4 regions of the Shewanella sp. SG41-3 genome follow, and region 4 is predicted to be linked to each of the others. Evidence: predicted binding sites of a transcription regulator. Region 4 holds the regulator's gene; each other region holds the start of a gene.
The links. Region 4 encodes LexA, which represses DNA repair genes until DNA is damaged. Its sites were predicted from a motif close to TACTGTATNNNNATACAGTA; they were not measured.
Positions count from the first base shown of each region.

Region 1: recG (ATP-dependent DNA helicase RecG) is a predicted target of LexA. The motif match lies at 6,364-6,383, and genes of this name have one in related genera.
Region 2: H5164_RS15965 (DNA topoisomerase III) is a predicted target of LexA. The motif match lies at 831-850, and genes of this name have one in related genera.
Region 3: H5164_RS13625 (YebG family protein) is a predicted target of LexA. The motif match lies at 2,696-2,715, and genes of this name have one in related genera.

Region 1 covers NZ_JACJFJ010000004.1:373,975-382,131, reverse strand. Annotated here, with positions in the region: gene H5164_RS10065 (AMP-binding protein) at 1-140, opposite strand, end outside; gene H5164_RS10060 (hypothetical protein) at 133-684, opposite strand; gene H5164_RS10055 (acyl carrier protein) at 684-932, opposite strand; gene H5164_RS10050 (phosphopantetheine-binding protein) at 941-1,195, opposite strand; gene H5164_RS10045 (lysophospholipid acyltransferase family protein) at 1,223-2,074, opposite strand; gene H5164_RS10040 (beta-ketoacyl synthase chain length factor) at 2,067-2,828, opposite strand; gene H5164_RS10035 (DUF3014 domain-containing protein) at 3,068-3,949, opposite strand; gene recG (ATP-dependent DNA helicase RecG) at 4,219-6,294, opposite strand; gene H5164_RS10025 (response regulator transcription factor) at 6,435-7,043, opposite strand; gene H5164_RS10020 (sensor histidine kinase) at 7,040-8,134, opposite strand.
Region 2 covers NZ_JACJFJ010000008.1:143,613-151,769, forward strand. Annotated here, with positions in the region: gene H5164_RS15960 (tRNA (adenine(22)-N(1))-methyltransferase TrmK) at 1-727, opposite strand, end outside; gene H5164_RS15965 (DNA topoisomerase III) at 905-2,878, shown strand; gene H5164_RS15970 (ATP-binding cassette domain-containing protein) at 3,391-4,860, shown strand; gene H5164_RS15975 (nitroreductase family protein) at 5,294-5,950, shown strand; gene H5164_RS15980 (alpha/beta fold hydrolase) at 6,319-7,608, opposite strand; gene H5164_RS15985 (MBL fold metallo-hydrolase) at 7,803-8,157, shown strand, end outside.
Region 3 covers NZ_JACJFJ010000006.1:220,855-229,011, reverse strand. Annotated here, with positions in the region: gene H5164_RS13640 (PqiB family protein) at 1-1,194, opposite strand, end outside; gene H5164_RS13635 (paraquat-inducible protein A) at 1,181-1,894, opposite strand; gene H5164_RS13630 (paraquat-inducible protein A) at 1,887-2,513, opposite strand; gene H5164_RS13625 (YebG family protein) at 2,727-3,020, shown strand; gene H5164_RS13620 (GAF domain-containing protein) at 3,066-3,524, shown strand; gene proQ (RNA chaperone ProQ) at 3,801-4,412, shown strand; gene prc (carboxy terminal-processing peptidase) at 4,434-6,485, shown strand; gene pepN (aminopeptidase N) at 6,801-8,157, shown strand, end outside.
Region 4 covers NZ_JACJFJ010000004.1:471,781-479,937, reverse strand. Annotated here, with positions in the region: gene coxB (cytochrome c oxidase subunit II) at 1-1,461, opposite strand, end outside; gene H5164_RS10505 (cell division inhibitor SulA) at 1,858-2,364, opposite strand; gene lexA (transcriptional repressor LexA) at 2,361-2,975, opposite strand; gene plsB (glycerol-3-phosphate 1-O-acyltransferase PlsB) at 3,240-5,663, shown strand; gene mtr (tryptophan permease) at 5,663-6,919, shown strand; gene H5164_RS10485 (hypothetical protein) at 7,191-7,463, shown strand.

The DNA of each region.
Region 1 (8,157 bases), 98 kb from region 4:
GTACTTTGGCTCAGTTGCGCATGCAGATGAGCAACTTGGGCACAAAATAATGATCCCGTCATGATGTCATGATGATCAAAGCTTATCAGCTGCTGAGAGGCCGGCCCTGTTGCTAACCAATTGAGTAAAAGTTTATTCATGTTTTTTCAACCAAAAACGACGGTAAATCCATTCTCCACTGAGCAGCATACCCATAAGCAGATAAGCTATCAGTCCGTTGTAAAGTGTCCATATTTCAATACTGGTTGCTATGGCCGTATAGGCAGCCACGGCACCATTAATAATAAATAACCCACACCAGAGTATGGTAATAGTGCGTAAGTAAGTAATGGCGGAGTCTGGTAAGTCAGGCTCTTTTAAGCGCGCTAAACGCTCAATCATGCTTGGGCCATTAATCAGTGAATAACCAAATAGTCCCAACATACTCATATTTATCACCACTGGATAGAACAATAACCAGTCGTGACGCTGAGCAATAAAACTGGCTGCAGTTAATCCTATACCAATCAATATTGGCAGCGTCATGGATTTTACTTGCTGTTTATTGATAATAAATCGCATTATTAACGATAAGCATAGTAATAAGGCGATTGTACCCGGTGGTAAATATTGCAATCCAAAGTACACAGCTAAAGGATAAGTGATAATAACCAAAGTTGTGATAATCAGCAGGACTAAGCGCATTAGCTTTTAATTAAACCTTCAATGGCATTGACGATATCATCGACGCTTCGCACTGCTTTAAAGGCTTCAGGCTGAATTTTTTTGCCGGTCTGCTGCTGCAATTTAATCACCAAGTCAACGGCATCAATACTGTCTAAATCCAGATCTTCGTACAAAGTGGCTTCGAGAGTGATATCTGCCGCATTTATTTCAAAGTCTTCAACTAAAATAGCGCTAAGCATTTCGAGTATTTGTTCACGATTTTGCATGCTAGCTCCTAAACACGTTGAGATTCAATAAAGCTAGCTAAGCTAGCAACACTGAAAAAGTGTGCTTTAGTTGCATCTGAATTGGCTTCAATTTTGACATCAAACTCTTTCTTAATCGCCAAGCCCAACTCTAGCGCATCGATCGAGTCTAACCCCAGACCGTCACCAAATAAGGCCGCGTCAGTTTCGATATCATCGACAGTGACATCTTCTAAATCTAAGCAATCAATGATCAGTTGTTTTATTTGGTTGTGTAAGTTCATTATTTGTCTTTCTTATCAGTATGGCTATCAATTGGACTTGATAGGTTGTTTAAGTGTATCAATGTAAAACTGCTGTAAGTCGCGCGTCAGCTGTCGAGCCATTTTGGCTTCATTACCCTGTTGAGCATCATACCGCAGGTATGGGATGCTTGTGCCAATTTCTACTGACATATTGATGGTTTGTCGCGGTATTTGGTACCAAGGTTGTTGTTTGGTTAAGCCGGCAACATCGGTTCTTAATACTACAGGTAAAATATCTGTTTGGGTGCGAAGCGCAATATTGGCGGCGCCACGAGCAAATGAGTTAACGATATTACCAGTTAATGTTCGGGTACCTTCTGGAAAAATAATTAAGTTAGTATCACGATTTAATACCTGCAAGCAGTCGTGCAGGAGCCAATTGACTTCGCGATTGGGAATATACCCTACACTGGCGAGTACGCCGCGAAAGAATGGATTACGCCATAAACCTTGTTTGACAATACAGCCCGCATTAGGCATCAAGCTAATTAATACCACCACATCCACTAATGTGGGGTGATTAGCGATAACAATTTTCCTTTTAGCGTGTTGCAGTGCTTCGATATTCTTAGTACTCACAGCAATCACCCCAGCAAAACTAAGCATGGCGACAAATATTCTAAACATCCAGCTGACTAATCGTTGCACTCTTGCAACTCGCAGTTCTGGTTTTGTGGGCCAAAGTTGTAATAGAGGTAAAATAGTTAATGAACACAATAGGCCACCTAAACCAAAGGTAATATAGCAGCCAACTCCAGCTAACCAGCGAGGAATATATCGCACTCCGCTGAGTTTCGGTGCGGGTGTTTTTGTTGACTCAATAGCATCAGCATGTGGCATCTTGTGTTGATCAGTCATGGTGTTCAAGCGACCAATACCAATGGCACAATTTACCTTGAATATTTTTTGCGCTAACAATATGGTGGATTAACTCGCTTAAACTTATATTTTTTTGTCCCTGTGGATTAGCGACATCCAGTGGATAATCAGACAAGCTCAGTGTTGTCCGTTGAGGCGCCTGTTTTTCAACGTGGTAACCTATGTGATCTTTTGGTGCAAGATACAACCCCAAGGCGAGGGGCAGTTCGACTTCGTGAGTAAATTCGCTGTATATCGGTGGCACAGGATCGTCACCAAAAATGACTAATAAGGGCTCTGGAGATTGTGCTAATTGGGCATAGGCTTCAATAAGTGCTTGAGAAAGGGTTTGTTCACCAGCAGCAATGGATGTAGAGGCTGTAGTGTTATTATTTACAATGCCAAAAATACCACTGGCAGTATTATGCACCGACTGGCTAAAAGCCATTGGCGATAAAGCTTGCTGCTGGGTAATGTCATTAAGTAAGCCTAATGTTCTCGTGAGCTCGCCATGACGAGATGAGAAAATGCTCCGACAATGCTCTTCTGGCTGGCATTGGTGAGCTGCTGTTAGCATCATTTTAGTTAAACGACTAAAACGACGACGTTGCATGGCCGGAATGTGCTTTAAAGCTGGCGAGTCGGGCTTAGGCGTCAAGTTGCCATTTGGCTGTTGCCATTGTAGCCAACTTTCTGTGGTTTGAAAGTTTGGTGACCATGCCCCCCATGATAGAAGCTCAAATACTAACTGCATGACTTTCCCTCTATAACTGCCAAGCTATCCTTATTTAACAGTTAATAATCATTTAAATAATAAAGATTAGTTAACCTTAGCGATTGTACACTGAAGTTAATGTAGATAAGAAGTCATGCAAACTAAAAAGCCTAATAGTGGAGGGGGATTAGCTAAGGTGATGGCTCAATAAAAAACGCGACATATGTCGCGTTCATTTTTGATAGCTTAATCTGCTAGGGTTACTCGTCGATATAAGCTTATTTGTTTGGAAAACTTTGTTGTAGCTTTTTGACCGCAGCTTTAATTTTACGAGTATTGTCAGGTCCCATACGGATCAACAGTTTTTGTGCACTGGGCAACGCTTCAAGGTTAGGATCAACGTATTTATAGTTCACACTGATTGATGAAAGCTCAATAGGGTCTTCAATAATCGGGGCGCTAGCAACCATGCTAAAAGCTTGCTGCATACGCTTATCAAAATCAATATCACTGTAACCGAGTTCAGTAAACGCTTCAGCAAAGAGTGGTTTTAATTCAATGTAAGTAGCGACTAAATCTTTATCGTTCAAGCCTTCGATGAAATTCGCATACAAATCATATCGATGATATCCATCTGGATTAAGATAGGTTTTATTGGTTATCTCGCTCACAGTAAATTGGGTATCAGGGCCTTTTAACGGGCTTGCTTTATGCACGATATCACCTTGGGCTAGGTTATCAACAAACACCACAAATTGGCGAGCTATGTCCTTTTTCAAGATCATCGGCGCAATTTTCATACCGTTGGCAATGGCTAATGTTTTTGCTTCAACAAAATCATCAGATTCAGCTAATACTGGCAGAGGCTCTGCCACTGCAGCAGACGATTCAGATTCTCCAGCGGGAACCATATCATCAACAGTGCTAACGTTTTGCGGTTCTTCAATCGGCGCTTGTTCTATTGGCACCTCTGGTACTGATTCTGGCAGTTCAACTGGTGTCATGACAACCGGTTCTAATTCTTCGGTATCATCACTCGTAAAATAGAAGTAACTGCTGGCGCCTAATAGCGCGATAACGGCTATAGCGATTAATAGCATGTTAGAGCCAGTTTTTTCCGTGGCTTGTGGGGTAATTCTATCTTCTTCATTAACTTGCATTTCAATTCCTTGGCGTTATAGCTAATCGATACAAAGATCTAGATGGAGTCGAAAAATTCTGCATGATACTAATTACATTCAATAACTAAACAGTTGCGGAGGACTGATTTCAAATCGCTTTCACTGCGTTAAAGCTTTCGCTTTGCTTGCAGTAAGGTGATCCCCACTAGCTGACTAGATAACAAACACAATTTATGTACCATTTTGCAATATTCGGCCCACTTGTCTAGTGATAACTGATGATAATGAACAATATATTATGATCTATATTACGCTTGGACATATTGTTGTCTATCACCGATCCAGCGATGAATGATAGCATCTACGTTTTGTGGCACTTGCTGGTAAACATGAGATGCTAATTTTTGAGTTGGTGCAATTAAGTGTTGATCACGAATCAGATCAGCAATTTTAAGATCTGCCAAACCGGTTTGTTTGGTGCCAAGCACTTCGCCTGGACCTCTAATTTCTAAGTCTTTTTGAGCAATAACAAAACCATCATTACTGTCTCTGAGTACGCCTAAACGTTTGGTGGCCGTTTGTGATAACGGGGCTTTGTAAAGTAATACACAATGGCTAGCTACAGCCCCACGGCCGACTCGACCTCTTAATTGGTGTAACTGCGCTAGGCCTAAGCGTTCAGGGTTTTCGATAATCATTAAACTGGCATTAGGCACATCAACGCCAACTTCTATGACGGTAGTGGCGACGAGTAAGTTCAATTCACCCGCTTTAAATTGCGCCATGATATGTTGTTTTTCAGCGCTTTTCATTCTTCCATGGATCAAGCCTATTTTCAGTTCTGGTAACGCTATGGCGAGTTCTGTGGCGGTGTCTTCAGCCGCTTGGCATTCAAGTACTTCAGACTCTTCAATTAAGGTACAGACCCAATAAGCTTGGCGATTATCGTTTAATGCTGCTTGTTTTACACGTTCAATCACTTGCTCTCGGCGACTGTCGGCAAGGGCTACTGTGGTTACGGGAGTTCGTCCTGGAGGCAGTTCATCAATGGTCGAGGTATCAAGATCGGCATAAGCGGTCATGGCTAAGGTACGCGGAATTGGCGTAGCAGTCATTATAAGCTGGTGTGGATGGAAGCCTTGGCTGACACCTTTTTCTCGTAAGTCTAGGCGTTGATGCACACCAAAACGATGCTGCTCATCAATAATAATCAGCGCCAGTTTATTAAACACCACCGCTTGTTGAAATATCGCATGAGTTCCAATAACCATTTGTGCAGCGCCAGAAGCGATATCTTCAAGTGATTGAACCCTAGCTTTGCCTTTTAATTTACCCGCCAGCCAGCCGACTTTTAGCCCAAGTGGTTCAAACCATGCTGCAAAGTTGCTGGCATGTTGTTCGGCGAGTAATTCAGTCGGTGCCATCATGGCCACTTGGTAACCGTTTTCAATTGCCTGTAATGCCGCCAGTGCCGCCACCAAGGTTTTACCTGAACCCACGTCGCCTTGAACTAAACGCATCATCGGCGTTGGATGTTGAATATCTTGGCTGATTTCGGCGACAACCCGCTGTTGAGCTCCAGTGGGTTTAAAAGGCAGTTGCGCTAGAAAAGGCGTTAGTAACTGACCTGTCGCTGGCATTGGCACCGCGGCATCTTGGTTACTGCGTTGGCGTAGTTGCAACATGCTCAGATTATGTGCCAGCAGTTCTTCTTGGATTAATCTTTGTTGGGCAGGATGTTGACCTTGTTCTAATTCAAAAGGTGATACTGAGCTATGGGGGCGATGTAAAATATGCAATGCATCACGCAGGCTAATATTGTTTGGCTGTAATGCACTGGGCAGCAACTCAGGTAATCCACCTTGATCCAACATCGCCAAGGCTTGTTGTGTTAATTTGATCCAACTGGCTTGCTTTACCCCTTCAGTCGTCGGGTAAATCGGCGTTAGGGTGTCGCTTAATGTGACAGATTCACCAGGATGAATAATTTGATATTCGGGGTGAACAATTTCTTTATGATGATTGCCACGGCGTATTTCACCGTAAGCCCGAATGCTGGCGCCATTTTCCATGGCATTACGTTGCGCCATAGAGAAATTAAAAAATCGCAGGCTCATCATTCCGCTGTGGTCACGGACATTACACACTAACATGCGCCGCCGACCTTGCATGATTTGAGTCGACTGAATTTCTGCTTCTATGGTGCCATAACTGCCAGGAGGTAATGCGGCAATAGCATGGATTTGCGTACGGTCTTCATAACGCAGCGGTAAATGAAACAGCACATCTTGTACTGTTTTAATACCTAACTTAGCCAGTTTTTCCGCAACCTTTTTAGCAACGCCTTTAAGGTCGGTGATCGGAACAAGATCCAGTCGTAGCAAATTGTGCTCACCTAAATTGATTACCAAAGATGTAAAAATTATAGTGATTTCAAGCTATCAATCTCAAATCACTGTAATTATATACAGATGTTTAAGGTATCTTAGCAGACTTTGCATACAAGGCAATATTAAGCCACTAATTACAACCAACCCTTTTGCTTGGCAATTCTGGCGGCATCAATTCGGTTACTGGCATTGAGTTTATTAATGGCTTCTGACAAATAGTTTCGTACTGTACCTTCTGCAATAAACAACTGACTGGCAATATCGCTGGTTGATAAGCCTTCGCTTGCTAGGCGCAATGCGCGCCTTTCTTTGTCGTTGAGAGGATCTATTTCACCAATAGCGGTGAAAGCCAATTCTGGATCGATGACTCGTTTACCCGCCATGACTTGTTTAATCGCGTTAATTAAGTCAGCAGAAGGTGCATCTTTTAATAAAAAGCCCCCGACACCGTATTCTAATGCTCGTTTGATATAACCCGCTCGGCCAAAGGTGGTCAGAATAATCACTTTGGTCTGACTGCGTTGCTGTTGCAACCATAGGCTCAGTTCTAAACCTGATTTCCCAGGCATTTCAATGTCGGTAAGTAGCAGGTCAAACGAATCGGTTTTAAGTTGTTGCATCGCTTTATCGCCATCTTCGACTTCGACAATCTCTATTGCATTTAAGCTATCACATCCTAATGTGAGTAACGCGGCGAGGGCGCCTCTTACCATGGCTTGATCTTCGGCTAATAGAATTTTCATCTAACGGACTCACTTAGTGGCAATTGGATACTCACTTTATAATGGGGAATTAATTGATAGTCGATGGTGCCATGTAGCAAGGTTACTCGCTCTTGAATACCGGTTAATCCGTTGCCTTTAGTGATGGTTTTAACCGGTACATTCTCGATAAAGTTGAGTTTGAGGCAATTTAGGCTTTGTTCAATACGCAGGGTGCAATGTGTTGCGTGGCTGTGTTTTATGGTGTTATTAATCAACTCAGTTAACAGCAAGCTGATTTGCGATTCCATGAGTTCACTGAGTTTAGGGAATGTGCCTTCTATGCTGACAGCAATAGCGTTATCTCTTAACGTATTGGCTAAGGTGTTTAAGGTATGCGTCAAGCCTTGATGTTTATAGCCCGATACCGTGTGGCGAATTTGGCTTAAACAGTCTCGAGTTATCACACTCACTTGATGAATTTGCTGCTGCGCTAAATCGATTTTACCTGAGGCAATGAGTTTGTCTGCCAGTTCAGCTTTTAAGGCGATGGCGGCTAAGTGGTGCCCCATCACATCATGTAAATCGCGGCCAATACGTTCGCGTTCTAATGCGGTAGCTAAATTGGCGACTTCATCTTTTGATTGTTGTTGCTGGCGTTTGATGCGTTGGCGGTTTTGTTCAATTATCCCAAACACTCCCACCCCTAAGCAAATTCCCATACCATAAAAAGTAAAAAAGTAGCCTGTGTAATCCATGCTAATATCGATCACTAAAAGCAAAATACTCAGTCCGATAAAACTCAATATGGCAGTACGAAGTGAGTAGAAAAAACCAATAAAGAAACAGCAAAAACTGAACAGTGATATGGCGCCACTGCTAACAAATGATGAGGCTATTGCTGTGACAAACATTAACCCAATAGGTTTGAGGGCTCGCTCTTTGCTACAGTTATAAGCCCAGAAATAACCGATAATAAATGGCACTAATAATAAGATAGCGATCGTAATGTTTAACCATTGACCGTGCATGAAATACAATGGAATAAAGTAAAAACCTAAGTTTATGAGGTAAACCCAAGCGGTTTTTTGCTCATAACTCTTTTCGTTGGGTATTGTTAAACCGAGTGTCATAGTGCCTCCTAGCGCAGTTAATC
Region 2 (8,157 bases), on a different contig from region 4:
CTTTACGCTCGACTTGTGCTTTAATTGCTAGATAATCTTGCAACGCCTGTGATGCTTTTTGCGGATTCGACAGGGTTATTTTTTGATAGTGAGTCAGCACTTTGTGTAAATATCGTATAGCAACATTGCGCTCGTGGTCATTGTTACATTGCCAAAGTTTATCGCCCACAGCGCTAATCTTAGTGGTAGAACTATCACTTTCACTATCACATGCTATTCGCGATGATGGACTGTCACGCCTCACATAGATAATTTCATAAAAGCGGCGATTTTCTTCAATCAGTTTTTCATCAATTAAACGGCAATCAAGTTCAATGAGTTGGTGGCGAAGTTCGTACTGATGATGGACCGGACACAAGATAAAATCAATTTGACGGTTAGGGTGCAATTGGCAAAGTGTATTCACTAACTCGATCATCAAATCTCCGCCAATACCAGCAATGATCACTAATGGAGTTTGCTCGTCTGGCTCCAGAGGTATCGCTGACACATCGACACAATGTACTTGCCATTGATTGGCAGTTTGCAGTGGATAAAAAAGTTCAAGCTTAGCGGTTAACTGCTGCATTAATGCCGGCACAATATCGACAAAATGGATCGTGGTTGCAGCATGCCTATCGAGTAATGCCGCACCAAGAAATCCATGGTCGCAACAACAATCCCAAATATGGCTATAACCCATGGGGATCATACTGTTGATTTGTGCTAAACGCTGGCCGAGTTTCATCTGTTCATCGTGTTTGGGATTTAAGCTGCGTATTGTAATATTTTGACGATATAAGTGGTGAATTATTTCGTATTTGCAGCTTGGCGTATTTAGCGCTAATCTATACTGTAAATTTATACAGTTAAGCGGTGCCATTGAGTTTTATCTAATTGAACTTTAGCACCCTAATAATGGATTATGATTCTATATATTGCTGAAAAACCCAGTCTCGGTCGTGCTATTGCCGATGTTCTGCCAAAACCACATAAAAAAGGTGATGGCTTTATCACTGCCGCTAATGGTGATTGCGTGTCATGGTGTATTGGCCATTTATTGGAGCAAGCCGAACCTGATGCTTACGATGATGCATTTAAATCATGGAAGCTCGAACATTTGCCCATAGTGCCACAAACGTGGAAGCTCATGCCTAAAACCAAAACTCGCAGTCAACTTACTGTGTTGCGTAAACTGGTTAAGCAAGCCTCAGCAATCATTAATGCTGGCGATCCAGACCGTGAAGGGCAGTTGCTGGTGGATGAAGTGATTGTTTATTTAGGCGTCAAGGGTGACAAGCTCAATCAAGTTCAGCGACTATTAATTAGTGATTTAAATCCACAAGCAGTCAAACGTGCGTTAGGGCAGTTACGCAGTAATCGTGAGTTTATTCCTTTATCGACTTCTGCATTAGCCCGCAGCCGCGCTGATTGGCTATATGGCATGAACATGACTCGTGCTTATACCATTCAAGGGCGCAAAGTGGGTTACCAAGGCGTGTTGTCTGTTGGCCGAGTGCAAACGCCTTTGCTTGGCTTAGTGGTGCGCCGTGATGATGAGATTGCCGATTTCAAGCCAAAGTCTTTTTATGAAGTGCTGGCCCATCTGGTTACCGATCAGCAACAAACCTTTACCGCCAAATGGCAACCGAGTGAAGCCTGCCAACCCTACATGGATGAAGATGGCAGAGTGTTAGCCAAAGGCTTAGCTGAAAATGTTGTTGCTCGTATTAATGGTCAACCAGCGCAAGTGACTAAAATTGAAGCCAAAGATAAGCGCCAAAATCCACCATTACCCTATAGCTTATCAGCATTGCAAATAGACGCGGCTAAACGTTTTGGCCTCTCGGCAAAAGAGGTACTTGATACTTGCCAAAGTTTGTATGAGCGCCATAAATTAATTACCTATCCGCGTTCAGATAGTCGCTATTTACCTAAAGAGCAACATGCTTTGGCACCAAAAGTATTGGACGCGGTACTCAAAGGTGCTGCTGCATTAGTTGATGGTTGTGAGGCACCAAATGCCAAGCTTAAGTCCAAAGCTTGGGATGACAGTAAAGTCGATGCTCACCATGCCATTATACCCACAGAGAAAGTTGCTAATTTGTCATCGTTATCCAGTAACGAAGCCAAGTTATACCAACACGTTGCGAGGCAATATTTAGCCCAGTTTTATCCAGCTTATATGTATGCTGAAACTGCTGTGGAAGTGACTATTGCTGGAGGTTTGTTTACCACTAAAGCGCGTCAAGACAAAAGCTTAGGCTGGAAACAACTGTATAAGCGGGCGACCACAGTAAATCAAGCCAGTTCTAATTCTAGTTCTAGTTCAACTAGCAGCGATGACGATAACGACGACACGGTACAATCATTACCGCCGCTGGTTAAAGGGCAAATACTCCAATGTGAGCGTGGTGAATTACTAGAGAAAATGACTCAAGCGCCGAAGCATTTTACCGACGCGACATTATTAGGCGCCATGACTGGCATTAGCCGTTATGTGACAAACAGCGATATTAAGAAAATTCTTAAAGAAACTGATGGCTTAGGCACTGAAGCGACTCGTGCTGGGATTATTGAATTACTGTTTAAGCGCGGTTATTTAGTTCGCCAAGGTAAATCAATACTGGCCACACCTGTGGGTGTTGGTTTGATCCGCAGTTTACCTGAATCTGCAACCACACCAGACATGACCGCATTATGGGAAAATAGCCTCGATGCCATCAGTCAAAAAAGGCTTAAGTATGATGCGTTTATGCAGCCATTACTCAGCCAATTAGATAACCTAATTACCCAAGCATCGAGTCAGTTACCTTCTGCATTACAAGGTGTTGCCAGCAGTGCACCAAAGCGCAGCTTTAAAAAGCCATATAAAAAGAAAACTAAAGCGAAAAATTAACAGGGTGGCAAGCGATGAAAATCGTTAAGAGGGATGATACAGGCAAACTTACCCAGGCTAGGTTGGTGACGACATGGTTTAAAACAGTCAGGTGTCAAAGAAAGATTATTGCCAGTAACCTATCAACATCTTCTCAAAAGTATAGGGGCAAGCTTGAGTAGGCAAAATACAAGTTTGAAGAGCAATGAACACGATACAGCAAGATGATGCTAACCAGGCTGATTTTATGTTTTATGAAATCAGGCTTGGCCGTGAATTATGCCAAGTCTCTATGCAGACTTAGTATTAAGCTGATTATGTAGCAATGGCAGAGGGGCGATAATTGAATCTACGCTAATGAAATGGCCGTTTTCGTGAATAATCGTCAGTGTGATCAACTGAAGTGATTTTAATCGCAAAGTAGAACCAAAATGTTCTACTTTTTTTGTCGATTTTTTTAAGACTCCTGTGAGACACTCAGAAGATAAACTCTGGTGAAGAATCAGTATTAATAGACAGGGATAATCGCCACAATGGAAATTCGGTTTACTCAGCTGCAATGCCGTTCGTCTAGTGTCACCATGAACATTGAAGATTGGCTTATTGAATCACAACAATCTTGGGGCGTGTTTAGTACCGAAGGTGATTTAGGCGCCATATTGGGCCAGTTATTGACTCAGCAAGCACAAGATAACGCTTTGGCCTATTCTGGCATACTATCGGGTGTTGACTACTCGCAGGTCGCTTTGGTGTCACTGCATGAACAGCAGCTGTTACTCGAACAGATTCTTGAGCAAGATGACAGCGAGGCTTTAGGCTACATCGACCCTAATACTAGCGTTTATGGGGTGATCTTTACCCAATGTGATGATCACGCACTGACAAAGCGCTTATTAGAACAGCTGGATCTCACTCGGTTAAGCGATAGCCAGTTTACTCAGCTTTCTACCGGTGAAAGTCGCCGGGTCATGCTGGCCCGTGCTGTGGCAACCCAAGTGCCATTTTTAGTCCTCGACGAACCTTATGCAGGGCTTGATGTGGGCCATCGACAAGCGTTAAGTCAATATTTACAGCTGTTGTCGCAAACGGTACAAATGCTGGTGGTCGTGTCACGTGAAGAAGATATGCCTGACTGGATTGAGCATGTTGCGATGTTTAATCATGGCGCGTTAGACAGCATAATGACTAAGACTGAGTGGGATAATCATCCGCTGATTAGTCAACTTACGGCGCAATCAGGCCAACAAAGTGAAGATATGTTGGCCCTTATTCGTCGTCACAGACATAAGCCATTATTCGCAAATCCGGTCTTTCAGTTACACAATGGCCGAGTGGCTTACAGTGACAAAGTGATTTTCTCTGGGGTTAATTGGCGCATCGATTATGGCGTACATTGGCAAGTTAAAGGCCCAAATGGTTGTGGTAAAAGTACTTTGCTAGGGCTTATTTTTGGCGATCATCCACAATGTTACAGTAACGACATTGATATTTTTGGTAAAAAAAGAGGCTCAGGCGAGAGTATTTGGGAGATAAAAAAGCATATCGGCATGGTGTCATCAGCGTTACATTTACAGTATAGAGTTAATTGCAGTGCCTTAGATGTGATTGTATCGGGCTTTTATGACTCGATTGGTTTGTATCAACAACCGACAGCACAACAGTTAGCTATCGCATCCGAATGGTTAGCCATTTTACACATGGGTCAGTTGAGTAAAACGGCCTTTAGACAATTAGAATATGGCCAGCAACGCTTGTTGCTCATTGCTCGCGCTATTGTGAAGCAGCCAACGTTATTGATCCTTGACGAGCCTTACCAAGGCTTAGATTACCTAGGCCGAAGATTGATTAAAAATGCCCTTGAACTCATCGCTAAAGAGCACTTGAGCCAATTGTTGTATGTGTCACATTATCAAGAAGATAGCCTTGATAGTATTCAGCACTTTATTGAGTTTGTCGCCGACGAACATCAAGGCGGCTATCGTGCTGTGGTAACTGAAAGCTAATCATTGCATGGCTATTGTTTAAGGCTATGACGCTTATCTAAACAGCTAACATTTGTTGGCTGTTTTTCTTCGTCTGCTTAATGGCAAAATTCACTCGATAACCTTGCCATCCTGGCACTGTATGCGGCAGCTAAAGTCAGTAAGCGGATTGAAAATCTGAATGACTTGATACCCGCAGTAAATAGTATCTTTGGGCAGCTTGGTCGAATAGCCTAATCGAACTTTAGTTAGTGATAAACCTTGAAAACCCCATGTTTTGGCACCATAACCGTCTTATAGTGTATTTACTCAATTTTTTTAATATTGTTTTGTTGTTTTATATTGTTCGTATCAAGTCTATTGAGCCAGATTGTAGGTTAATCGATAACATTACGACATGTCGTTTCACTGCTAACTCTTTCTCTGAGTGTTTAAAATTAATATGGAGTCTGACATGACCAACGCTATTATTACTGATTTAGAAAAACGTTACACCGCCAAACGTTATGATGCGACTAAGCGCGTGTCACAACTAGATTTAGCCATCATTTATGACGCAATGGTGTTATCACCTTCATCTATTAACTCTCAACCATGGAAATTTATCGTGATTGAAAGTGATCAAGCCAAACAACGCCTACATGACTCTTATGCTAATAAGTTTCAGTTTAACCAACCGCATGCTAAAGCGGCTTCACATACCATATTGTTTGCATATAACCCTAAGTATACCCGTGAAGATTATGCCAAAGTGGTTGATCAAGGCATTATCGATGGCCGTACTAAGCCTGAAGATCGCGAAGCTGCATTTGGTGGATACGCATTTGTTGACTTAAACACTGATGAAGCGGGCAACAATGCGGCATGGACTAAGTCACAAACCTATTTAGCATTAGGTAACACTATGCATGTTTTAGCTCGCCTTGGTATTGATTCTACGCCGATGGAAGGCGTAGACAGTGAGTTGCTAGGTGAAATTTTTGCTGAAGAACTTGGCGGTTATGTGTGTGAAGTTGCATTAGCATTTGGTTATCATCATTCGGATGAAGACTATAACGCTAAGTTACCTAAATCTCGTTTGGCTAAAGAGCAAGTATTACAGGTCGTATAAATAGGCTTTGATATTGATTTTATTCGTTTCAATGTCGAATAAACCTTGGTTAGAAAATATTAACGTTGTAGCGCTTCGCACACAGAGGATCAACAAGGGGAACACTGCTTGCCCTTGTTGATCACTCCATCAATTCCGCCAAGGTGTTGATCTTCCATATCATAATAACAATCACCTCATAGCCCAGAGAGTACATCTGATGTGAAAAACCTCTGACGCCGTGATGTGTGATAAATTGCATGATGTTACCACAGGGTTCTCATCATGCTATTTCGAACACTTCGGACGGTGACTTTAGGTTTATCGCTTTGTTTTAGTTAATCTTATGCCAGTTTATTTTCATTACACAAACTTGGTTGATTGATGCATTAACGTAAACAATGACCGCGGTTGAGACTAATAAGCTTATCAAAAATGCGATCGCCATCCATGCGGATGCCGTTGTGTTCATATTCTGATGTCAGCCAATACTTGAGATTGTTGACTTGCTTAGCGGTTTCTAGGCTGTATTGCATTTCGACAAACATGTCGTTGCTGTAAATAGCGGCTGCTACCGGAACCTTATTATTCGCTAACGTTTCAAGGTCATATAATGCCGGCCAATCTTTCTTAGCCGCGATTAAGTCTGCTGCAGGTTGTAATGGCATTAATGCTTCAAATTGAGCAAACATCCATGGGTAAATCATTTCACCTGTAAACAATAATGGCTTATTCGGACGGTAATTGAATTGTTCAAACTGCGCTCTCACTCGATGGGCCGCCCACGCTGAAGCCTTATGTTGGCAGTAAATAGATTCGTGCAATAAAGCAAAAATAGGATTAGTGCTGTAGTCGAGGAAATGACTAAATTGATGTAAAAATAACGGATTAACATCAATACCGTGGGGTGTTTCGATTAAGGCTTGTTCAAGCAAATAGTAGACCGCTTCTGGCCCTTGTTCCATGCCTAAATTAATCCCTAACAATTGCAACATTTCAACTGTCAGTAATTCGCCTGTGGCTAAGTACACTTTGTTTTGATAAAGGTGGCTGGCTAAGTTATCAACTAAGCTGCGGGCATCACTAAAGCGTTTGAAAAAGTCGTTGTTTTTGGCGATGACTCGTTGATATGTCGCTTGATATACTTCATCAGCAGGGCGGCTAAGTGAAGGTATGCCGCCAGTAATGTAGGCTTCTTTTAGGCCTTCAGGCGCGGCAGACAAATAATGCAGCACACAAAAGCCACCAAAGCTTTGGCCTAAAATACTCCAAGGTTGGTCTGGGGATAGTTTGGCTCTAATATATTCTGCATCGCGAATAATGTTGTCGGCACGGAAAAAACTTAAATAATCAGCCTGGTCGGTGGCGTTCATATAACTTAAGCTGGTGGCATTGATTGGGCTTGATAATCCGGTGCCCCGCTGGTCGAGCAATAACACTCTATATTCAGTTAACGCACGTTTTATCCAGCCGTTATTGCTGATCGGCCTGACGGCACCAAATCCTGGCCCACCTTGAAAGAATACTAAATAAGGCAGTTTTTTATGTTGGTTTTCAACACTGACAATTTCCCGAGCGAAAACCGTAATCTGTTTACTGGGACTTTGTTGATAATCTAATGGCACCGAGAAAAAGTGCTTACGAGCAACAATGTCTGCTAAGGTGAGTTCTGTGTGCATAAAATGCCTATTGGGTCATGATTAATGGTGATATCAAGCTTATTCAGCCGTAAGTAACGTTATTTTATGAGCCATGTTAATGATTAACAATCACTAACTTGATGCAAATCATCTTAAATAGCTATCTAGATCAAATCTGCCTAGGTAGAATTAACCGATAATTAGCCACTGATTATTAAACAACGAGGTTGTCAATGAAGTATCAAATCATCCCCGTAACGCCTTTTCAGCAAAATTGTAGTGTTATTTGGTGCGAAAAGACCTTGAAGGCTGCGGTAGTTGATCCTGGTGGTAACATTGATAGGATTTTAGCTGAGGTGGCTAAGTTAGGCTTAACGGTTGAAAAAATATTATTAACCCATGGGCATATTGATCATGTTGGTGGGGCGGCGGCATTGGCGAGCGAATTAGCTATTCCGATCATTGGTCCGCACATTGCGGATAAATTTTGGTTAGAAAACTTGGTAAAACAAAGTCAAAACTTTGGGTTTCCGCGTGTAGAAGCTTTTGAGCCAACCCAATACCTTAATGAAGATGATGTGCTAAGTG
Region 3 (8,157 bases), on a different contig from region 4:
TCCCGTATGCGTATTGGCCACTACGGTGAGCTTAAGCTTAGCTTGAGTGAGTAAATCTGGGGCCTCAGAGGCTAACTCAAATTGCATTGCTTTATCAGATGCTTGAGTACCAGGTAACACATTAATTACACTACCAGTGACCAGTCGACTGAGGTTTTTAATGCCTTTTAATGATAAGTCAGCTCCACTTAACCAAAATTGACTATCGCTGGTGATCAGCCCTTGGTATTGATGTTCAACTCGAGCGCTAAACTGCACTCCAGTGTCGGTCAAACTCACTTTTTCTATTTCACCAATAGCAATACCGCGGTAGATGATAGACGTGCCTTCATTTACACCATCGTTGTCGGTCGCGATTAAACTAAAATGTACCCCACCAATAGCAGAAAGCTCATCCTGGTAAAGAATATAAGCATCACCATTTTGCGCTTTTTCAGTATAGCTTCCGGTATCAAAGCTGATCCCGCCAGCCAAAATAGATGCAATACTCTCAGTACTGACTTTAATACCCGCTAAAGAGGCATCAATCTTCAGCCCAGATACATTCCAAAAGTGTGAGTCTTTGTTAACTAAATGGGCATATTGCTCTTGAACAAAAGCGCTGATAATAATTTGCTTATTACCATCTAAGCGATAGCTGACAACGCTGCCAACGGGTGCTTGACGGAAAAAGACCGGTGACCCAACATCAATAGAACCCAGCTTAGGCGATTTAAGCTCGATCATTATGCCTTCACTGCCGGGGAGAATTGCGGGTGCTTCGCGCTGTGCTTCAAATTCAGTTGCCGAGCGGCCATCTCCGGGCTGGATGGCAATATAATTACCCGAAAATAGCGTATCTAAGCCTTCGACTCCGGTAATACTGGCTTTGGGTTTGACTAACCAAAACAAGGTGTTTTTATTCAAAAATGGGTCGGCGCGATAATCCATTACCACTTTGACATTAACACCTTTGAGGTCATCATCAATACCAATATCGGTGACTTTACCGACCGATAAACCTTGGTATTTTACTAATGTTTTACCAATATCAATGCCTGCGGCGCTGGGAAAGTGGATTAAAATTTCAATGCCCGACTCTTTAATGCTTTTTACCCCTAACCAAGCACCCAATATTAAGGCGACAATAGGCAATAACCATATTGGCGAGAATAATTTTTTCTTAACAATTTTCGGTGATTCAATTTGTGTCATCGGTGTTTTCCAAGCGGTCCCAGAGTAAACGAGTATCTAACACTTTTGCCGCAAGTTGTGTCAGTAAGATCACTAACGCAAATGCAGTTGCAGCAGGTGCAGGTTTAGCATCTAACAGTTGTCCCATATTCACTAAAGCAACGGTTAATGAGATAACGAATAAGTCGAGCATCGACCAACGGCCAATCCATTCAATAATGTGAAAACCAACCATTAATTTTCTTTTTGATACCGGCAAGTTAAAACTGATGGCGGTTAAATAAGTGGCTAAGCCAAAAATCTTAAGCCAAGGTACTAAAATACTGGCAGTAAAAACAATTACCGCTATCGGCAACATGCCTGTTTGCACTAAATGGCTAATACCACTAAAAATAGTATCCTTAGTGACCACCCCGCGGTTTGTCAGGAGGGTGATAGGGTAGATGTTAGCGACGATAAGTAAAATAGTGGCTGTAATCAATAAAGCCCAACTTTGCTGGATACTGGCATAATTACGATTGCTCAATTGGCTAAAACAGCGCTGGCAATGATTTTTGCTGGTTAAATTCAGCTTGCGACAGACAGGGCATAAACATAAGCCTAACTTTTGCCCCTGCAAAGAGGCTTGAGCTTTTTTTGGGGCTTCCTGGTTAATATTTACATGAGGCTCTTCACTTGCTGAGGATAGCTCATTAGCGGGATTCATTGGAGTTTCAGGCATCAACATAACTCCACATGTGCTCAAGTTTATATTCACGTTGTAAAAAAAGAATGATGACAAACAGCATGGTAAAACTGAATGTCCCCATACCAAAATACACATCAGAAAAATCAGATAGTTGGAATGCAGATACCAAGAAGCTGATGACATAAATTTCTAGCATGGTCATTTGTGATATCAAACCATGATTTTTTAGCAATGTCGTATAAGTTCTTTGCCAAAATGAGCTGTGTAATTCTAATTTGACAATAACAACTTGCGCCAGTATCGACAATATTAATAATCCAGGGGCGATAACAGCCGCAACCATTACCGCTAAGCCTACGACCCAATATCCTTCGGCCCAAACCGTCATAGCAGCCTGCATTACGGTCGTGGTTCTGACACTGCCAAGAAAGTGAATTTCGAGAACTGGTAACAAATTAGCGGGAATGAATATAATTAACGCGGCAACGCATAGCGCCAACATACCATTGATAGAGCAGTACGGAGAATCATAGAGTACAGTATGACAACGCGGACAAATAGCGCGAGAGCTGGAGGGTAACGCTCGTTTTCTCACTGCCAAATCACATGATCGGCATAATATTATAGAATCATGATCATCAAATTCATTCATGAAAAATTAATCTAATCCATAGTGAAAATCATTATCGGGTAGCTAAGAGGTAAACCTCTCAACTTTGCCTCATATTGGCAAATAAATGTGTCATTTGTTAAAAGAAACTCATTAATGTGTATTTGATAATATCAGAATAATCAGAACACTTGCATCATAAGTTAACTATGTGAGATTCTATGCACTGTATATAAAAACAGTGAGGATTACATCATGGCAGTGATAACCCAATTTGTCGTGGTCAGAGAAGGGGTGGAAAAGATGACATTTATATCGAAAAAAGAGGCTGATGCCTACGATAAGATGCTCGATATTTCCGATAACCTAGTGCCTTTTCTTATAAAGGCAGATCTTGGACTCGATGAAAATAAGTGCGAACAGTTAGCATTTTATCTCGCAAACAATAAAGATGAGCTTTCTAACTTGCTAAAAGGCGTAGTACAGGTTAAAAACGCTCCTGCAGTTAAAACCAAAAAGACTACGGCTAAAAATACCGCTGCAGAATAGCCGTATTTCAAACTTGTGAAGTAGATACCAGCTTAAGGAATGGAAATGAAAACCGAATTTTACCAAACATTAAATCGTCAAGCTCAAGCGTTACTTGAAGGCGAAGATGATTTGATTGCGGCAATGGCAAATTTTTCAGCGTTGTTAAATGACAACCTTGAGGATCTCAACTGGGCTGGTTTTTACATCAAGCGTGGTGAACAGCTCGTCCTTGGTCCTTTCCAAGGTAAAGTCGCGTGCACTCGAATTGATATGGGCAAAGGTGTTTGTGGCACCGCTGCTGCAGAAAATATCACCCAACGCATCGCCGACGTGCATCAATTTGATGGCCATATAGCATGCGATTCTGCCAGTAATTCCGAAATAGTCATTCCTGTAAGGCAGGGCAATGAAGTGGTGGCAGTGTTAGATATTGACAGTCCATTACTCAATCGTTTCGATCAAGATGATCAAATTGGCTTAGAAAACATGGTAAAAAGTTTCGAAACTTGCCTATTTGGTTAAATAGCGAACAAAATAGATTAAATCATGGTCGCATTCGCTGTCGCGGGCTTTATAATATGCCGCTAAACGCATTTGTGCTGGATTTACTGATGAGCGATGATTAAGCTGAGAGTAAGTTTGGTTAAATTGTTAAGGTTTGTTTCAATGACTTTAGCAAACTGGCGGATAGTGATATTTTGTACGTTGAGCCTTAACGGTAAGGTTTAACGAAAGATGAACGACTGCATGGCAAATTTCTGCCGCATAATCAGTCCCTTTATTAACGTGGAAGTAAAAATGGAATCAACAGACAAGTTGACCGACACCAACGCAATTTTAGCGTATTTATATGAAACCTTTCCTTTATGCTTTATTGCAGAAGGTGAAACTAAGCCATTAAAAATTGGTCTGTTTCAAGATTTGGCTGAACGGTTAGCTGATGATTCTAAAGTCAGTAAAACACAATTACGTGTAGCGCTTCGTCGTTACACCAGCAGCTGGCGCTATTTGAAAGGCGTTAAAGCGGGCGCTAAACGTATTGATCTTGACGGTAATGAATGTGCTGAATTAGAACAAGAGCATATTGACCATGCTATTTTGACGCTCAAAGAGAGCCAAGATAAAGCCAAAGCAAAACGTCAAGCTTTAGCACCCAAAAAACCGGCAAAGAAAGTAGCACCTAAACGCGCTCCAGCTGTTAAAAAAGAACGTCCAGCGCCAGTCGTTGCTCCTGTGATTCAACTTGTGCCAGCTAAGCTTGAAGATTTAAAACAAAAACAACGCGTTAATGTTAAGTTAGGTGCTACCCCAGTACCAGGTGTTGTGACTGATATTAATAAAGAAGATGTGCATGTTCAGTTAGATTCTGGCTTGTCCATCAAAGTACGTGCAGAGCACATACTATTATAGAAATTTAAGGAGTACTTGTTGATGCGAAAACTTACCTTGGCCGCGTCAATTGCCAGTTTATTTGTCGGCTTTTCGGCATGGGCAATTTCACCAACGATTCAAATCAGCGAGTTACCTAAACTAGCACAAGAGCCACAACATAAAGTGGCTAGCAAGCGAGTGACAACATTGTTCACTCGCTCGCATTATCATCGCTTTAATCTTGATGATGCATTTTCTGAACAAATATATTCCCGCTTTCTTGAGCAGCTTGATTATCGTCGAAATGTACTAACTGCAGCAGATATTGCGAGTTTTAGTCAGTATAAAGAACAGTTTGATAATATGGTCGAGTCTGGCGATATTAGCCCCGCTTTTGCTATGTATGAAGTTGTGCAACAACGTCGCTATGAACGTTTTGCGTATGCTTTATCTTTGCTCGATAAAGAGTTTGATTTTACCCAAGCAGGCGATGCTTATGAATTTGATCGCAAAGATGCACAATGGCCAAAAGATGAAGCTGAAGTTAATGAGCTTTGGCGTCAGCGGGTTAAGTATGATGCATTAAATCTCAAGTTGACCGGTAAAAAATGGCCTGAAATTGTTGAAGTGCTCGAGAAACGTTACAACAATGCCATTAAACGTTTAAGCCAAACCCAAAGCGAAGACGTATTTCAAACCGTAATGAATGCGTTTGCTCGCAGCGTTGAACCTCACACCAGTTACTTATCCCCACGTAATGCTGAACGTTTCCAAATGGAAATGAACCTAAGCTTAGAGGGCATTGGTGCTGTGTTGCAAATGGATGATGATTACACTGTTATCAAAAGTTTAGTGGCAGGAGGCCCTGCTGCCAACAGTGATAAATTATCGCCAGAAGATAAAATTGTTGGTGTTGGTCAAAAAGACGGTGGCATTGTTGATGTTATTGGCTGGCGTTTAGATGATGTGGTTGATTTGATCAAAGGTCCAAAGGGTAGCGAAGTTGTATTACAAATTTTACCCAAAAAAGGTGGCGCAAATGCTAAACCTTTTGAAGTGGTCATTACCCGTGACAAAATTCGTTTAGAAGATCGCGCAGCTACCTCAAAAGTAATTGAACCTAAAGAAGGTCAGTACGCCAATCGTAAAGTCGGTGTGATTCAAATCCCTGGATTTTACATGAATCTGTCGCAAGACGTGGCTAAAGAAATCGCTAAACTTGAAAAAGACAATGTTGAAGGCATTATTATTGACCTTCGTGGTAATGGTGGTGGGGCGTTAACTGAAGCCACATTATTGACCGGATTGTTTATTGATCAAGGGCCTGTTGTGCAAATTCGTGACGCCAATGGTGGCATTAATCAAAATCGTGATAATGATGGTATTAGTGCATACAGCGGTCCACTGACTGTGATGGTAGATCGTTACAGTGCATCTGCATCAGAGATTTTTGCTGCGGCTTTACAAGACTATGATCGCGCTTTGATTGTGGGTGAATCGACTTATGGTAAAGGCACAGTTCAGCAGCATAAAAGTTTAGGTCGAATTTATGACATGTATGAAAAACCAATTGGTCATGTTCAGTATACCATTGCCAAGTTTTACCGTATCAATGGTGGCAGCACACAACGTAAGGGTGTTACCCCAGATGTGCGCTTGCCTACTGCTTTAGAAGCGGGTGAATATGGTGAATCGGAAGAGAAAAATGCGCTTCCATGGGATAAAGTTCCTGCTGCTCAATACACTACATTGGGCAATATTACGCCTATGTTGATAAGTTCTCTTGATGTTAAACATCAAGCGCGGATCAGCAATGACGAAGAGTTTAGTTATATTTATCAAGATATAGCTGAATTTAAAAAGCATCACAATGACAAAACCATCTCGCTTGTTGAAAGTGAACGTCTTGCTTCTCGTGAAGATGATGACAAGCGTGCACTCGATCGAGAAAATGCCCGAAGAGAGCACGATGGTTTAGCAATTGTTAAATCACTAGATGATATAGAAAAGACCGATGACAGTAAGTTACCGGATGCCTTTTTAGATGAAACGGCTAATATCACGCTTGATATGGCGGATGCAGAGAAATTGGCAAAAACAAACTCAAAGTGATTTTTTGTGACAGTTAACAAACGCGCTTAGGCGCGTTTTTTCTTAATAATAACCTCAGCTCTGGATATAAACGGTTGCAAACAGTCCTTCGCATCTCTAACTGCGTTGTATCGACTTGCAGTAGGTTAACGGCGGTCGATTCGGCTTGTTAGTAAAATGACCTTTTTGAGGTGGAATAGGCAGCATATTGATATTTTATCCAATTTATCCAATCACTTAACCACGGCTGAAGTGAAATAAAAACAATACCAATTCGATAACGTTCCCACACAAGTTTAATCATATTGGCATGAGTACCATTGAAAAGGATCCTGTATGAACCAAGCGCAAGAGAAACACCTCAAAGATTATACTAAGCCTGCATTTACCATTTCTCATGTAGATTTAAACGTTATTCTTGATGGCAAGAATACCAAAGTAACGGCTGTTAGTAAGGTGATCCGTAATGGCCAACATCAGCATGATTTAGTGCTTGATGGTGAACAACTTTCTCTGAGCTCAGTCAAGCTTAATGGTACAACGGCAAACTATCGTCAACACGAAAGCCAATTAACGATCACCACTGAGCTAAATGAGTTTGAATTAGAGGTGGTTACTTTACTTGACCCTGAGGCAAATTCGAGTCTTGAAGGTCTTTACATGTCTGATGGTGCTTATTGCACGCAATGTGAAGCCGAAGGATTTCGTCGCATTACTTACTTTTTAGACAGACCCGATGTTTTGGCTATTTATACCGTACGTATTGAAGCCGATAAACATGCTTTTCCTTTTTTGTTAAGTAACGGTAATTTAATTGATAAAGGCGAGATGCCACGTTCTGGACGTCACTTTGTTAAGTGGCATGATCCATTTCCAAAACCAAGTTACTTATTTGCCGTTGTCGCTGGTGACTTTGATTTGCTTAATGACAGCTTTACCACTCAGTCTGGTCGCGAGGTGACGCTGCAAGTTTTTGTTGATAAAGGTAATTTACATAAAGCCGATCACGCGATGTCGTCATTGAAAAAATCGATGAAATGGGATGAAACCCGTTTTGGTCTTGAGTACGATCTCGACATCTATATGATTGTGGCAGTTGATTTTTTCAATATGGGAGCGATGGAAAATAAAGGTTTGAATGTGTTTAATACTAAATACGTTCTTGCTGATAAAGCCAGTGCTACTGACGAAGATTATCACGGCATTGAGTCAGTTGTTGGTCATGAGTACTTTCACAACTGGACGGGTAACCGAGTAACCTGTCGTGATTGGTTTCAACTGAGTTTAAAAGAAGGCTTAACCGTTTTCCGCGATCAAGAATTTAGCTCTGATGTGGGGTCTCGCGCTGTTAATCGTATCCAAGCCATTCGCGTGATGAAAAATCAACAGTTTGCTGAAGACACCGGTCCTATGTCTCATCCTATTCGTCCTGAAAGTGTGATTGAAATGAACAATTTCTACACAGTGACGGTTTATAACAAGGGTGCTGAAGTGATCCGCATGATGCACACTATTCTAGGTGAGGCCGGTTTTCAAGCGGGTATGAAGTGCTATTTTGAACGTCATGATGGTCAAGCTGTAACTTGCGATGATTTTGTTAATGCCATGCAAGATGCCAGCGGTAAAGACTTAACCTTATTCCGTCGTTGGTACACCCAAGCGGGTACACCAGTCGTCACGGTCAAAGATCATT
Region 4 (8,157 bases):
CGCGGTGCCTGGTTTACCGTGCATAACGATATCGATATGTCCGCTAACCGGTCCGGTAACCACAGGGCTGCCAATAAGTGAAGGGAAAGCGCCTGGCAAACCAGCACCAGTGGCTTGATGACATGCGGCGCAAGTGGTGGCATAAACCTGCTCACCTTCTGTGATTAATTGCTCCAAGGTTAAGGTGGGCAGATCTTCAACGGCAACAACCTCTGGCGTTACAGCCTTTGCGACGGTTTCAAGAGCCTGAGTCGCTTTTTCTGTCGCAGTATTGGTACTCTCAGTTGCTGTTGCGGCCATTGTGCTTTCAGTCTTATATGCTTCAGTACTTGCTTCATTGCCGCCAGAGAAATTACTCACATCAGCAGCTTGCACAACATCACCGGTATTATTGCCCCAAGCATTACGCTCAAAGGTAATCACTGCGGCAATCTCTTGGGCGGTAAGTTGCTTGGCAAAGGCTTGCATTGCGGTTCCTGGTTTACCGTTTAAGACGATGTTGAGGTGACCTGCAACAGGACCTTTTATGATAGGACTGCCAATTAGTGATGGGAATACACCTGGAAGGCCCGCACCATTAGGTTGGTGACAAGCGGCGCAACGAGCAAGATAGATCTGTTCACCTTGGGTGGTTAACTCTTCAAGAGATAAGGTTTGTGACAGTGATGCAGCCGCCGCAGCAGCGGCATTACTGGCCAGTTGCTTTTGCTCTACTAACCAGTTATCAAAATCTGTCTCTGATAATGCTTGCACCACAATGGGCATAAATCCATGGTCTTTACCGCACAATTCGGCACATTGGCCACGATAAATTCCGGGCTTATCAATGCGGGTCCATGCTTCATTAATAAAGCCTGGATTGGCATCTTTTTTAACCGCAAAAGCCGGAACCCACCATGAGTGGATCACATCATCTGATGTCATTAAAAAACGCACTTTTTGGTTAATGGGCAGTACGAGTGGTTTATCGACTTCAAGAAGATAATGCTCTCCTTTAGCCTCTATGCCATCGATTTGATCTCTGGGGGTCGATAATGTGCTGTAAAATTCGATGTCTTTATCAAAATAGCTGTAATGCCATTTCCACTGCGACCCAGTAATTTTGATGGTGAGATCCGCATTGCTGGGGTCTTCCATGGCAATTAAGGTTTTAGTGGCTGGAATGGCCATGGCGATTAAGATGATGAAAGGAATGACGGTCCAAGCTATTTCCACTTTAGTACTTTCGTGAAAATTTGCCGCAACAGCGCCTTTTGATTTGCGATGGTAAATCATTGAATAAATCATGATCCCAAACACCACTAACCCAATGGCACAACAGATATAAAGTATCGTCATGTGGAGGCCATAAACCTTACCACTGATATCTGTCACGCCTTGAGTCATGTTGAGGGACATTTCTGATGCCCCAAGCGGAAGTGCTATAAACACCACCAGTAAACAATACCACCATTGCTTCACAAGACTGCTCCTCTGTTCATTGCAAATAGCAATTACAAAGAAAAGTCACACAGTAATTCTCTGCTCTATGCAAACTTTTCGGTTCCCGAAAAAAGTTTGATGACCTCAAAGTACCTTGGTGGCAGTAAACAGGTTGTCTACGGTTTTATTATTAGCGGTGCACCACGCTTGTACCTACTACTGAACTTATCAATATTGAGTTGGCTCATTTGTCTGAAAGTAATCTTAATCACTGTCATTCATGTCCAATTAAAGATGAATATTATTTCATCCTTGGGAACAACATTAGCTGTAGATTAAACATTGATCAAGATCACTTTGTTGGCTAATTGACTGAAAAAAGATGAAAAAAAAGCCCTGAATTCAATACAGGGCTTGGTAAGTAAGGGTTAATGCTTAGTGAAATGAGCAAAAATTACTTGTTCCATTTATTAATGTAGGGCTAACAAGTTGATGTTTGTGAGGTAAGTGAGCATTCACATCCTCAATTACCACACCTAAAGCCCGTGCACTTTTAGCTACAATTTCTAATCGACGACTATCACGAGCGTCAAGTGAGCTTGTCCAAGTGACGACAGCACTTGATGTTCCACTGGTAAGCGCTTTTTCCATCGCCCATAAGGTTTCGACTTCGTCTTTAGTGTGCACCAGTAAAATACGGTCCATTCTCACGCCAGCATTTGCCAGCATATGTTTATAGCCAATGTGTGGTGGGCTAATTAACACAATCCATCGACCTTGTTGGCTCAATGTGGCGAGTTGACTACACAACTGGCTCAACTCAGCTTCACCTTGGGTGACTGTTTGTAATGTGCGAATGGTTTGGTTGCCATGCAATTCTGTTTCAGCTAAATCTACCCATAAGCCTGGGTGACGTGGCGCGATGCCCATTAGTTTGTTCATAACCAATCTCCATTACGGATAACGCCAACGGCAAGCCCTTCGATGGTTAGGCTTTGGCAACTTAAATCAACTTTAATCGGGGTGTAATCGTCATTTTCTGCGTGCAGATAAATCACATTACCTTTTTGTTCAAATCGTTTTACGGTGACGTCATCATCAACACGCGCCACTACAACTTGGCCATTACGTGCTTGTTGCATTTTATGAACCGCGAGTAAATCGCCTTCTAAAATACCGATGTTCTTCATGCTGTCACCACGAACGCGCAACAGAAAGTCTGCGGCAGGTTTAAACATGCTCGGGTCGACTTGATAATACTGTTCAACGTGTTCTTGAGCCAAAATAGGCTCACCAGCTGCAACTTGTCCAATCAGAGGCAAACCGGTTTCAATCTGTTCTTCATGAGGTAAGCGAATACCTCGAGAGGTACCAGGCATGATCTCGATAAAGCCTTTTTTGGCTAATGCTTTTAAATGCTCTTCGGCAGCATTAGCACTTTTAAAGCCAAGACGTTTCGCAATTTCAGCACGAGTGGGTGGCATACCTGTTTCGGCGATATTGTTTTTAATTAAGTCTAATATTTCTGCTTGGCGCGGCGTTAACGGTCTCATGATGATTCCTGTCTTTTTATACAGTGACTGTCATTATATACAGTGTTTGTGTTCGTGCAAGTATTAACCAACTATTTTTTGTGTTTTATTGGTTTTTTGTAACTTAAATTAATGTTTTTATTGGTTATTATATATGTTTTATCTTGCACTATGTCTTAAAGTGAGAGCTTACACGTAAAGATAAGTTGGCCAGATAGTGTAAGCAGGGTGGTTTCTGGTATCCTATACGACAATATTACAATGGCTTATGTTGCGAAAATAACCATGTCAAAACCAGATTCAATATTTTTACAAGCATTAAAATGGGTTCAGAAATGGATGGTACAGACCATTGTGGTGCCCCATGATCCGTTTGATGACCTCAATATAGATCCGACCAAGCCCTTGGTTTATTTGATGAAAACGGAATCTATTAGTGATATTGCCGCCTTGAGCGAAATCACTGAAGGATTTGGTATGCCAAGTCCTTATGAGCCGTTACAGCTTGATGGTTTAAGAGTACCTCGAGTGGTGTGTTTAGAGGGGCGTAAACCTCTATTTGGTAAACGTGAAAGTGGTGAGAAGTTCCTTAATTATTTTACCCGTTTATTATCGCTTCATAGTGAGAATGCTGACCTCGATATTCAATTAGTGCCAGTTTGTCTTTATTGGGGACGTACTCCTGGTAAGGAAGAAGACAGCATGACAGCGGCTGTTTTTGAAAGAGAAAACCCAACTTGGTTACGTAAGTGGCTGATGATTTTATTTTTAGGGCGACATAATTTTGTGCAGTTTTCTAATGCGTTATCGCTGCGCCATATGGCTGATGAGCACGGTACAGATAAAAGAATTGCGCATAAATTAACTCGTGTCGCGCGAGTACATTTCCGTCGCCAACGTAAAGTTATGACAGGGCCACAATTACCTAATCGTCAAATGCTATTTGCCTCTTTATTAAAGTCAGATTCAATTAAAAAGGCTATTGAAGAAGAGGCGGTCAACAAAAAAGTATCTCCTGAAAAAGCCCGTGAAACTGCGATTGAATACCTTGATGAAATTGCCGCAGACTATTCAGATAGTTTAGTGCGCATTGCCGAGCGTTTTCTCACTTGGTTATGGAATAAATTATATAGCGGTATCAATATCAAAGGTGCTGAACAGGTAAGACAGCTTCACCATGATGGCCATGAAATTGTCTATGTGCCTTGTCATCGCAGCCATATGGATTACTTGTTGCTGTCATACATTTTGTATTATCAGGGTATGGTTCCGCCGCATATTGCGGCCGGTATTAACTTGAACTTTTGGCCAGCAGGGCCAATGTTCCGCCGTGGTGGAGCATTCTTCATCCGCCGCAGCTTTAATGGTAATAAACTGTATACCGCAGTATTTCGTGAGTATTTAGATCAGTTATTTGCTAAAGGTTATTCGGTTGAGTATTTCACCGAAGGTGGGCGTTCGCGTACAGGACGTTTACTTGCGCCTAAAACCGGCATGTTGGCAATGACCATAAACAGTGTACTACGCGGCATAGAGCGCCCAGTGACGTTAGTACCAGTGTATTTAGGTTATGATCATGTGATGGAAGTGGCCACTTACCACAAAGAATTAAGCGGCAAGAAAAAGAAAAAAGAATCTGTTTGGCAGTTATTTGGTGCGCTGCGTAAACTCGGTAATTTTGGCCAAGGTTATGTTAATTTTGGTGAGCCGATTAACTTACAGCACTTCTTAAATCAACAAGCGCCAGAATGGCGTAGCGAACTGGCGAAAGAGCCTGATCAAAAACCATCGTGGTTTACTCCATCGGTTAATTTACTCGCTAACCGCGTGATGACCAATATTAACGGTGCTGCCGCCGCGAGCTCGGTAACATTAACCAGTTTAGTGTTATTAGCCTCAGAGCAAAATGCATTAGAAAGAAGTCAGTTAGAACGCCAACTTGATCTGTATTTAGCCTTATTGAAAACCGTACCTTATACCGATTACGCATCGGTCGCCGAGGGTGATGGTAAGTCGATTGTTGATCATTGTTTGTCGTTAAATAAGTTTGTTAGTACCAAAGATTCTATTGGTGAGATTATTTCTGTTGATGAAAAAATTGCCATCACCATGAGTTATTACCGTAATAATATTATTCATTTAATGGCGATACCGTCATTAATTGCCAGTTGTTTATTGCGCTATGATGACTGCGATCGCGCGCGCATTCATGCCATCGTGATGGATTTTTATCCATTGTTGAAAGCAGAGTTATTTATGGGCATTGATGATGTGCCTAAATATGTTGATGGCGTTTTAGACTTTATGCTTGAGCAAGGTTTGTTGAGCGACAATGATAACTTTGTTATCACGCCTCGTCATATTACCCAAGTGTTACTTCTGGCTGAAACGATCAGTGAGACCTTGCAGCGTTATGCCATTATCTTCAATTTACTGGCGATAAAGCCTGAGCTTGAACGTTCTGCTCTTGAAACCGACAGTCACTTGTTGGCCCAACGACTAGGCGCACTTCACGGGATTACCGCTCCAGAGTTTTATGACAAAAAACTGTATAACACCTTGAGTGTTAAGTTAAAAGAACTAGGTTACTTATGCAGTGTTGAACATCGTGACGAAGTGATCAGAATTCGAGATCATGCCAACAAGTTGCTGAGTTCGTCAGTAAAACAAACCATAGTAGACAGTGTGGATGCGGAGCACGGACAATAATGGCAAACCATATGAATGCGGCCAAGCATCGCACTAGTGGTAAGTCAGTATTGGGTGGGGCGATGATCATTGCTGGCACTACAGTGGGTGCGGGAATGTTTTCCTTGCCAGTTGTTGGTGCAGGGATGTGGTTTGGTTACTCAATAGCGATGTTGCTCGGCGTCTGGTTTTGCATGCTAATGTCGGGTTTGCTGTTATTAGAAGCTAACTTGCATTTTGAACCCGGTGACAGTTTCGATACCTTAACTCGAGTAACCCTAGGGCAGTTTTGGCGAGTCATTAACGGCGTCTCTATAGCCTTTGTGTTGTACATTTTAACTTATGCCTATATCAGTGGTGGCGGATCGATTGTTAATCACAGTTTATCGGCATTGGGTGTCAGTCTACCTCAGAGTGTGGCAGGGTTAGTGTTTGCCGTGGTGCTGGCGCTAGTGGTATTTGTCAGTACTAAAGCGGTTGATCGCATTACCACCATCATGCTTGGTGGCATGGTCATTACCTTCTTCTTGGCCATTGGTAATTTATTGATCGATATCGATACCGTGAAACTGGTATCACCCGATGGTGAGTCGCGTTACTTACCTTATCTGCTCGCTGCGATTCCTTTTGGCTTAGCCAGTTTTGGTTATCACGGTAACGTACCCAGTTTAGTTAAATATTACGGTAAAGATGCTAAAACCATTGTTAAGGCCATCATTAGCGGAACCACAATCGCATTAGTGATTTATGTGTGTTGGTTAGTGGCAACTATGGGTAATATTCAGCGCAGCCAGTTTGCCGATGTTATTGCCCAAGGCGGTAATATTGGGGTGTTAGTTGCAGCGTTGTCGGGTGTTATTGCCAGCCAATGGCTTGATAGCATGTTGACACTGTTTGCCAATCTTGCCGTGGCATCATCATTTTTAGGTGTCACATTAGGTCTGTTTGACTACCTTGCAGATCTATTTGGTTTTGATGATTCGCGCACCGGACGGATTAAAACTGCAGCGGTTACGTTTATCCCGCCAACAATATTGGGCTTGCTGTTTCCGAATGGGTTTATCCTCGCTATTGGTTTTGCTGCACTTGCAGCCACCATATGGGCTGTGATTGTTCCAGCTTTGCTGGCTTATAAAGTGAGGCAGCAGTATCCCGATTATGTTGGCTTTAAGGTGCCAGGCGGAACGCCACTGATTGTGCTTGTGGTGTTGTTTGGGATAGTGACCGCAACATGTCACTTACTGGCAATGGCAGATATCTTACCGGTATTTAAATAACCGCAACTTGTTATAATCGAATCATAATTATTCAGAAAGCCTTCGTTTGAAGGCTTTTTTGTTTGTGACTATTCTGGCTGATGTTTAACAACCAATGGTATGTTGGTCAATAAGCTATTTGCTGGCATGATAGCAATAACCATATCTGTCAATTAGATGGTTTATGTTGCCGTTGATGACGCTGATACTTCAATTGCAAAGCGCTATTTTGGGCATCATCGTGGTATCTGTAATAGATACTCATTAAGTGTATTTAGGCAAGGATGAGCAAATGACACAGAATAACACCCAAGCTGAGTTGGCTAGAATTCATCGCAGTATGATGATAGTCGCCTTAATTGATTTCCCTGGAGCATTGTTGTTTGGTCTAGGAATTTACGGTTTAGTTGCCGGATTTGACCAAGATTTTTTACCTATACTCGCTAACCAAGCTGTCATTGTTAATGTCATGTTGCTTTTAGGTGCTGTGATTATGGCATGGGGCATGTTTCGCATGGTAATGCTTGCTCGTGAAAAGCAACTCATATTACAACAACGTGTGTGAGATATTGATTAACTTAGCTTATTTTGTTCGGTTAAGTTTGATTAATCACATGATTTAATCGCTACTCACTAGCTGCTGCAAGTGTGCTACAGGATAGCGAATGTCGCGATTACAAAGATGTCATAGAGCGGCTTAGTGCTGACTTACTTTTGTCCATTTCTAAGTCAAGGAAACGAACTCGTTGTGCCTCAAAGTTTGTAGGCCTTCGAATGAAGGTTTGGCATTTTTATGTTTGGTTTAGTGGTGTTTAGCTGAGTGGGTGTTGGTTAAATGGGTTTGAAGCTTGTACCTTCAATGCAGTTAATCACCTGCAGTGGGATTATGTGCAGATACTGCTTCGGGACGCTTTGCGCCATCCATGGCCGCTTAACGAAAAAATCCCTGTTTTCGATACCCTCAGTCGCATCTTCACTGGGTCATTCTATCTCTTCGATTTAGCTTCATTTGGTACGAATGGTAAGTTAAAAACTAACCTGGTTTTGCCCCCAAAGTTTTAGGCCTGCTAATAAAGGTTTGGCATTTTTTATGTTTGGTGAGTCGTGTTTAGCTGAGTGGGTGTTGGTTAAATGAGTTTGAAGCTTTTACCTTCATTGTAGTCAATCACCTGCAGTGGGATTATGTGCAGATACTGATTCGGGACGCTTTGCGCCATCCATGGCCGCTTAACGAAAACGTCCCTGTTTTCGATACCCTC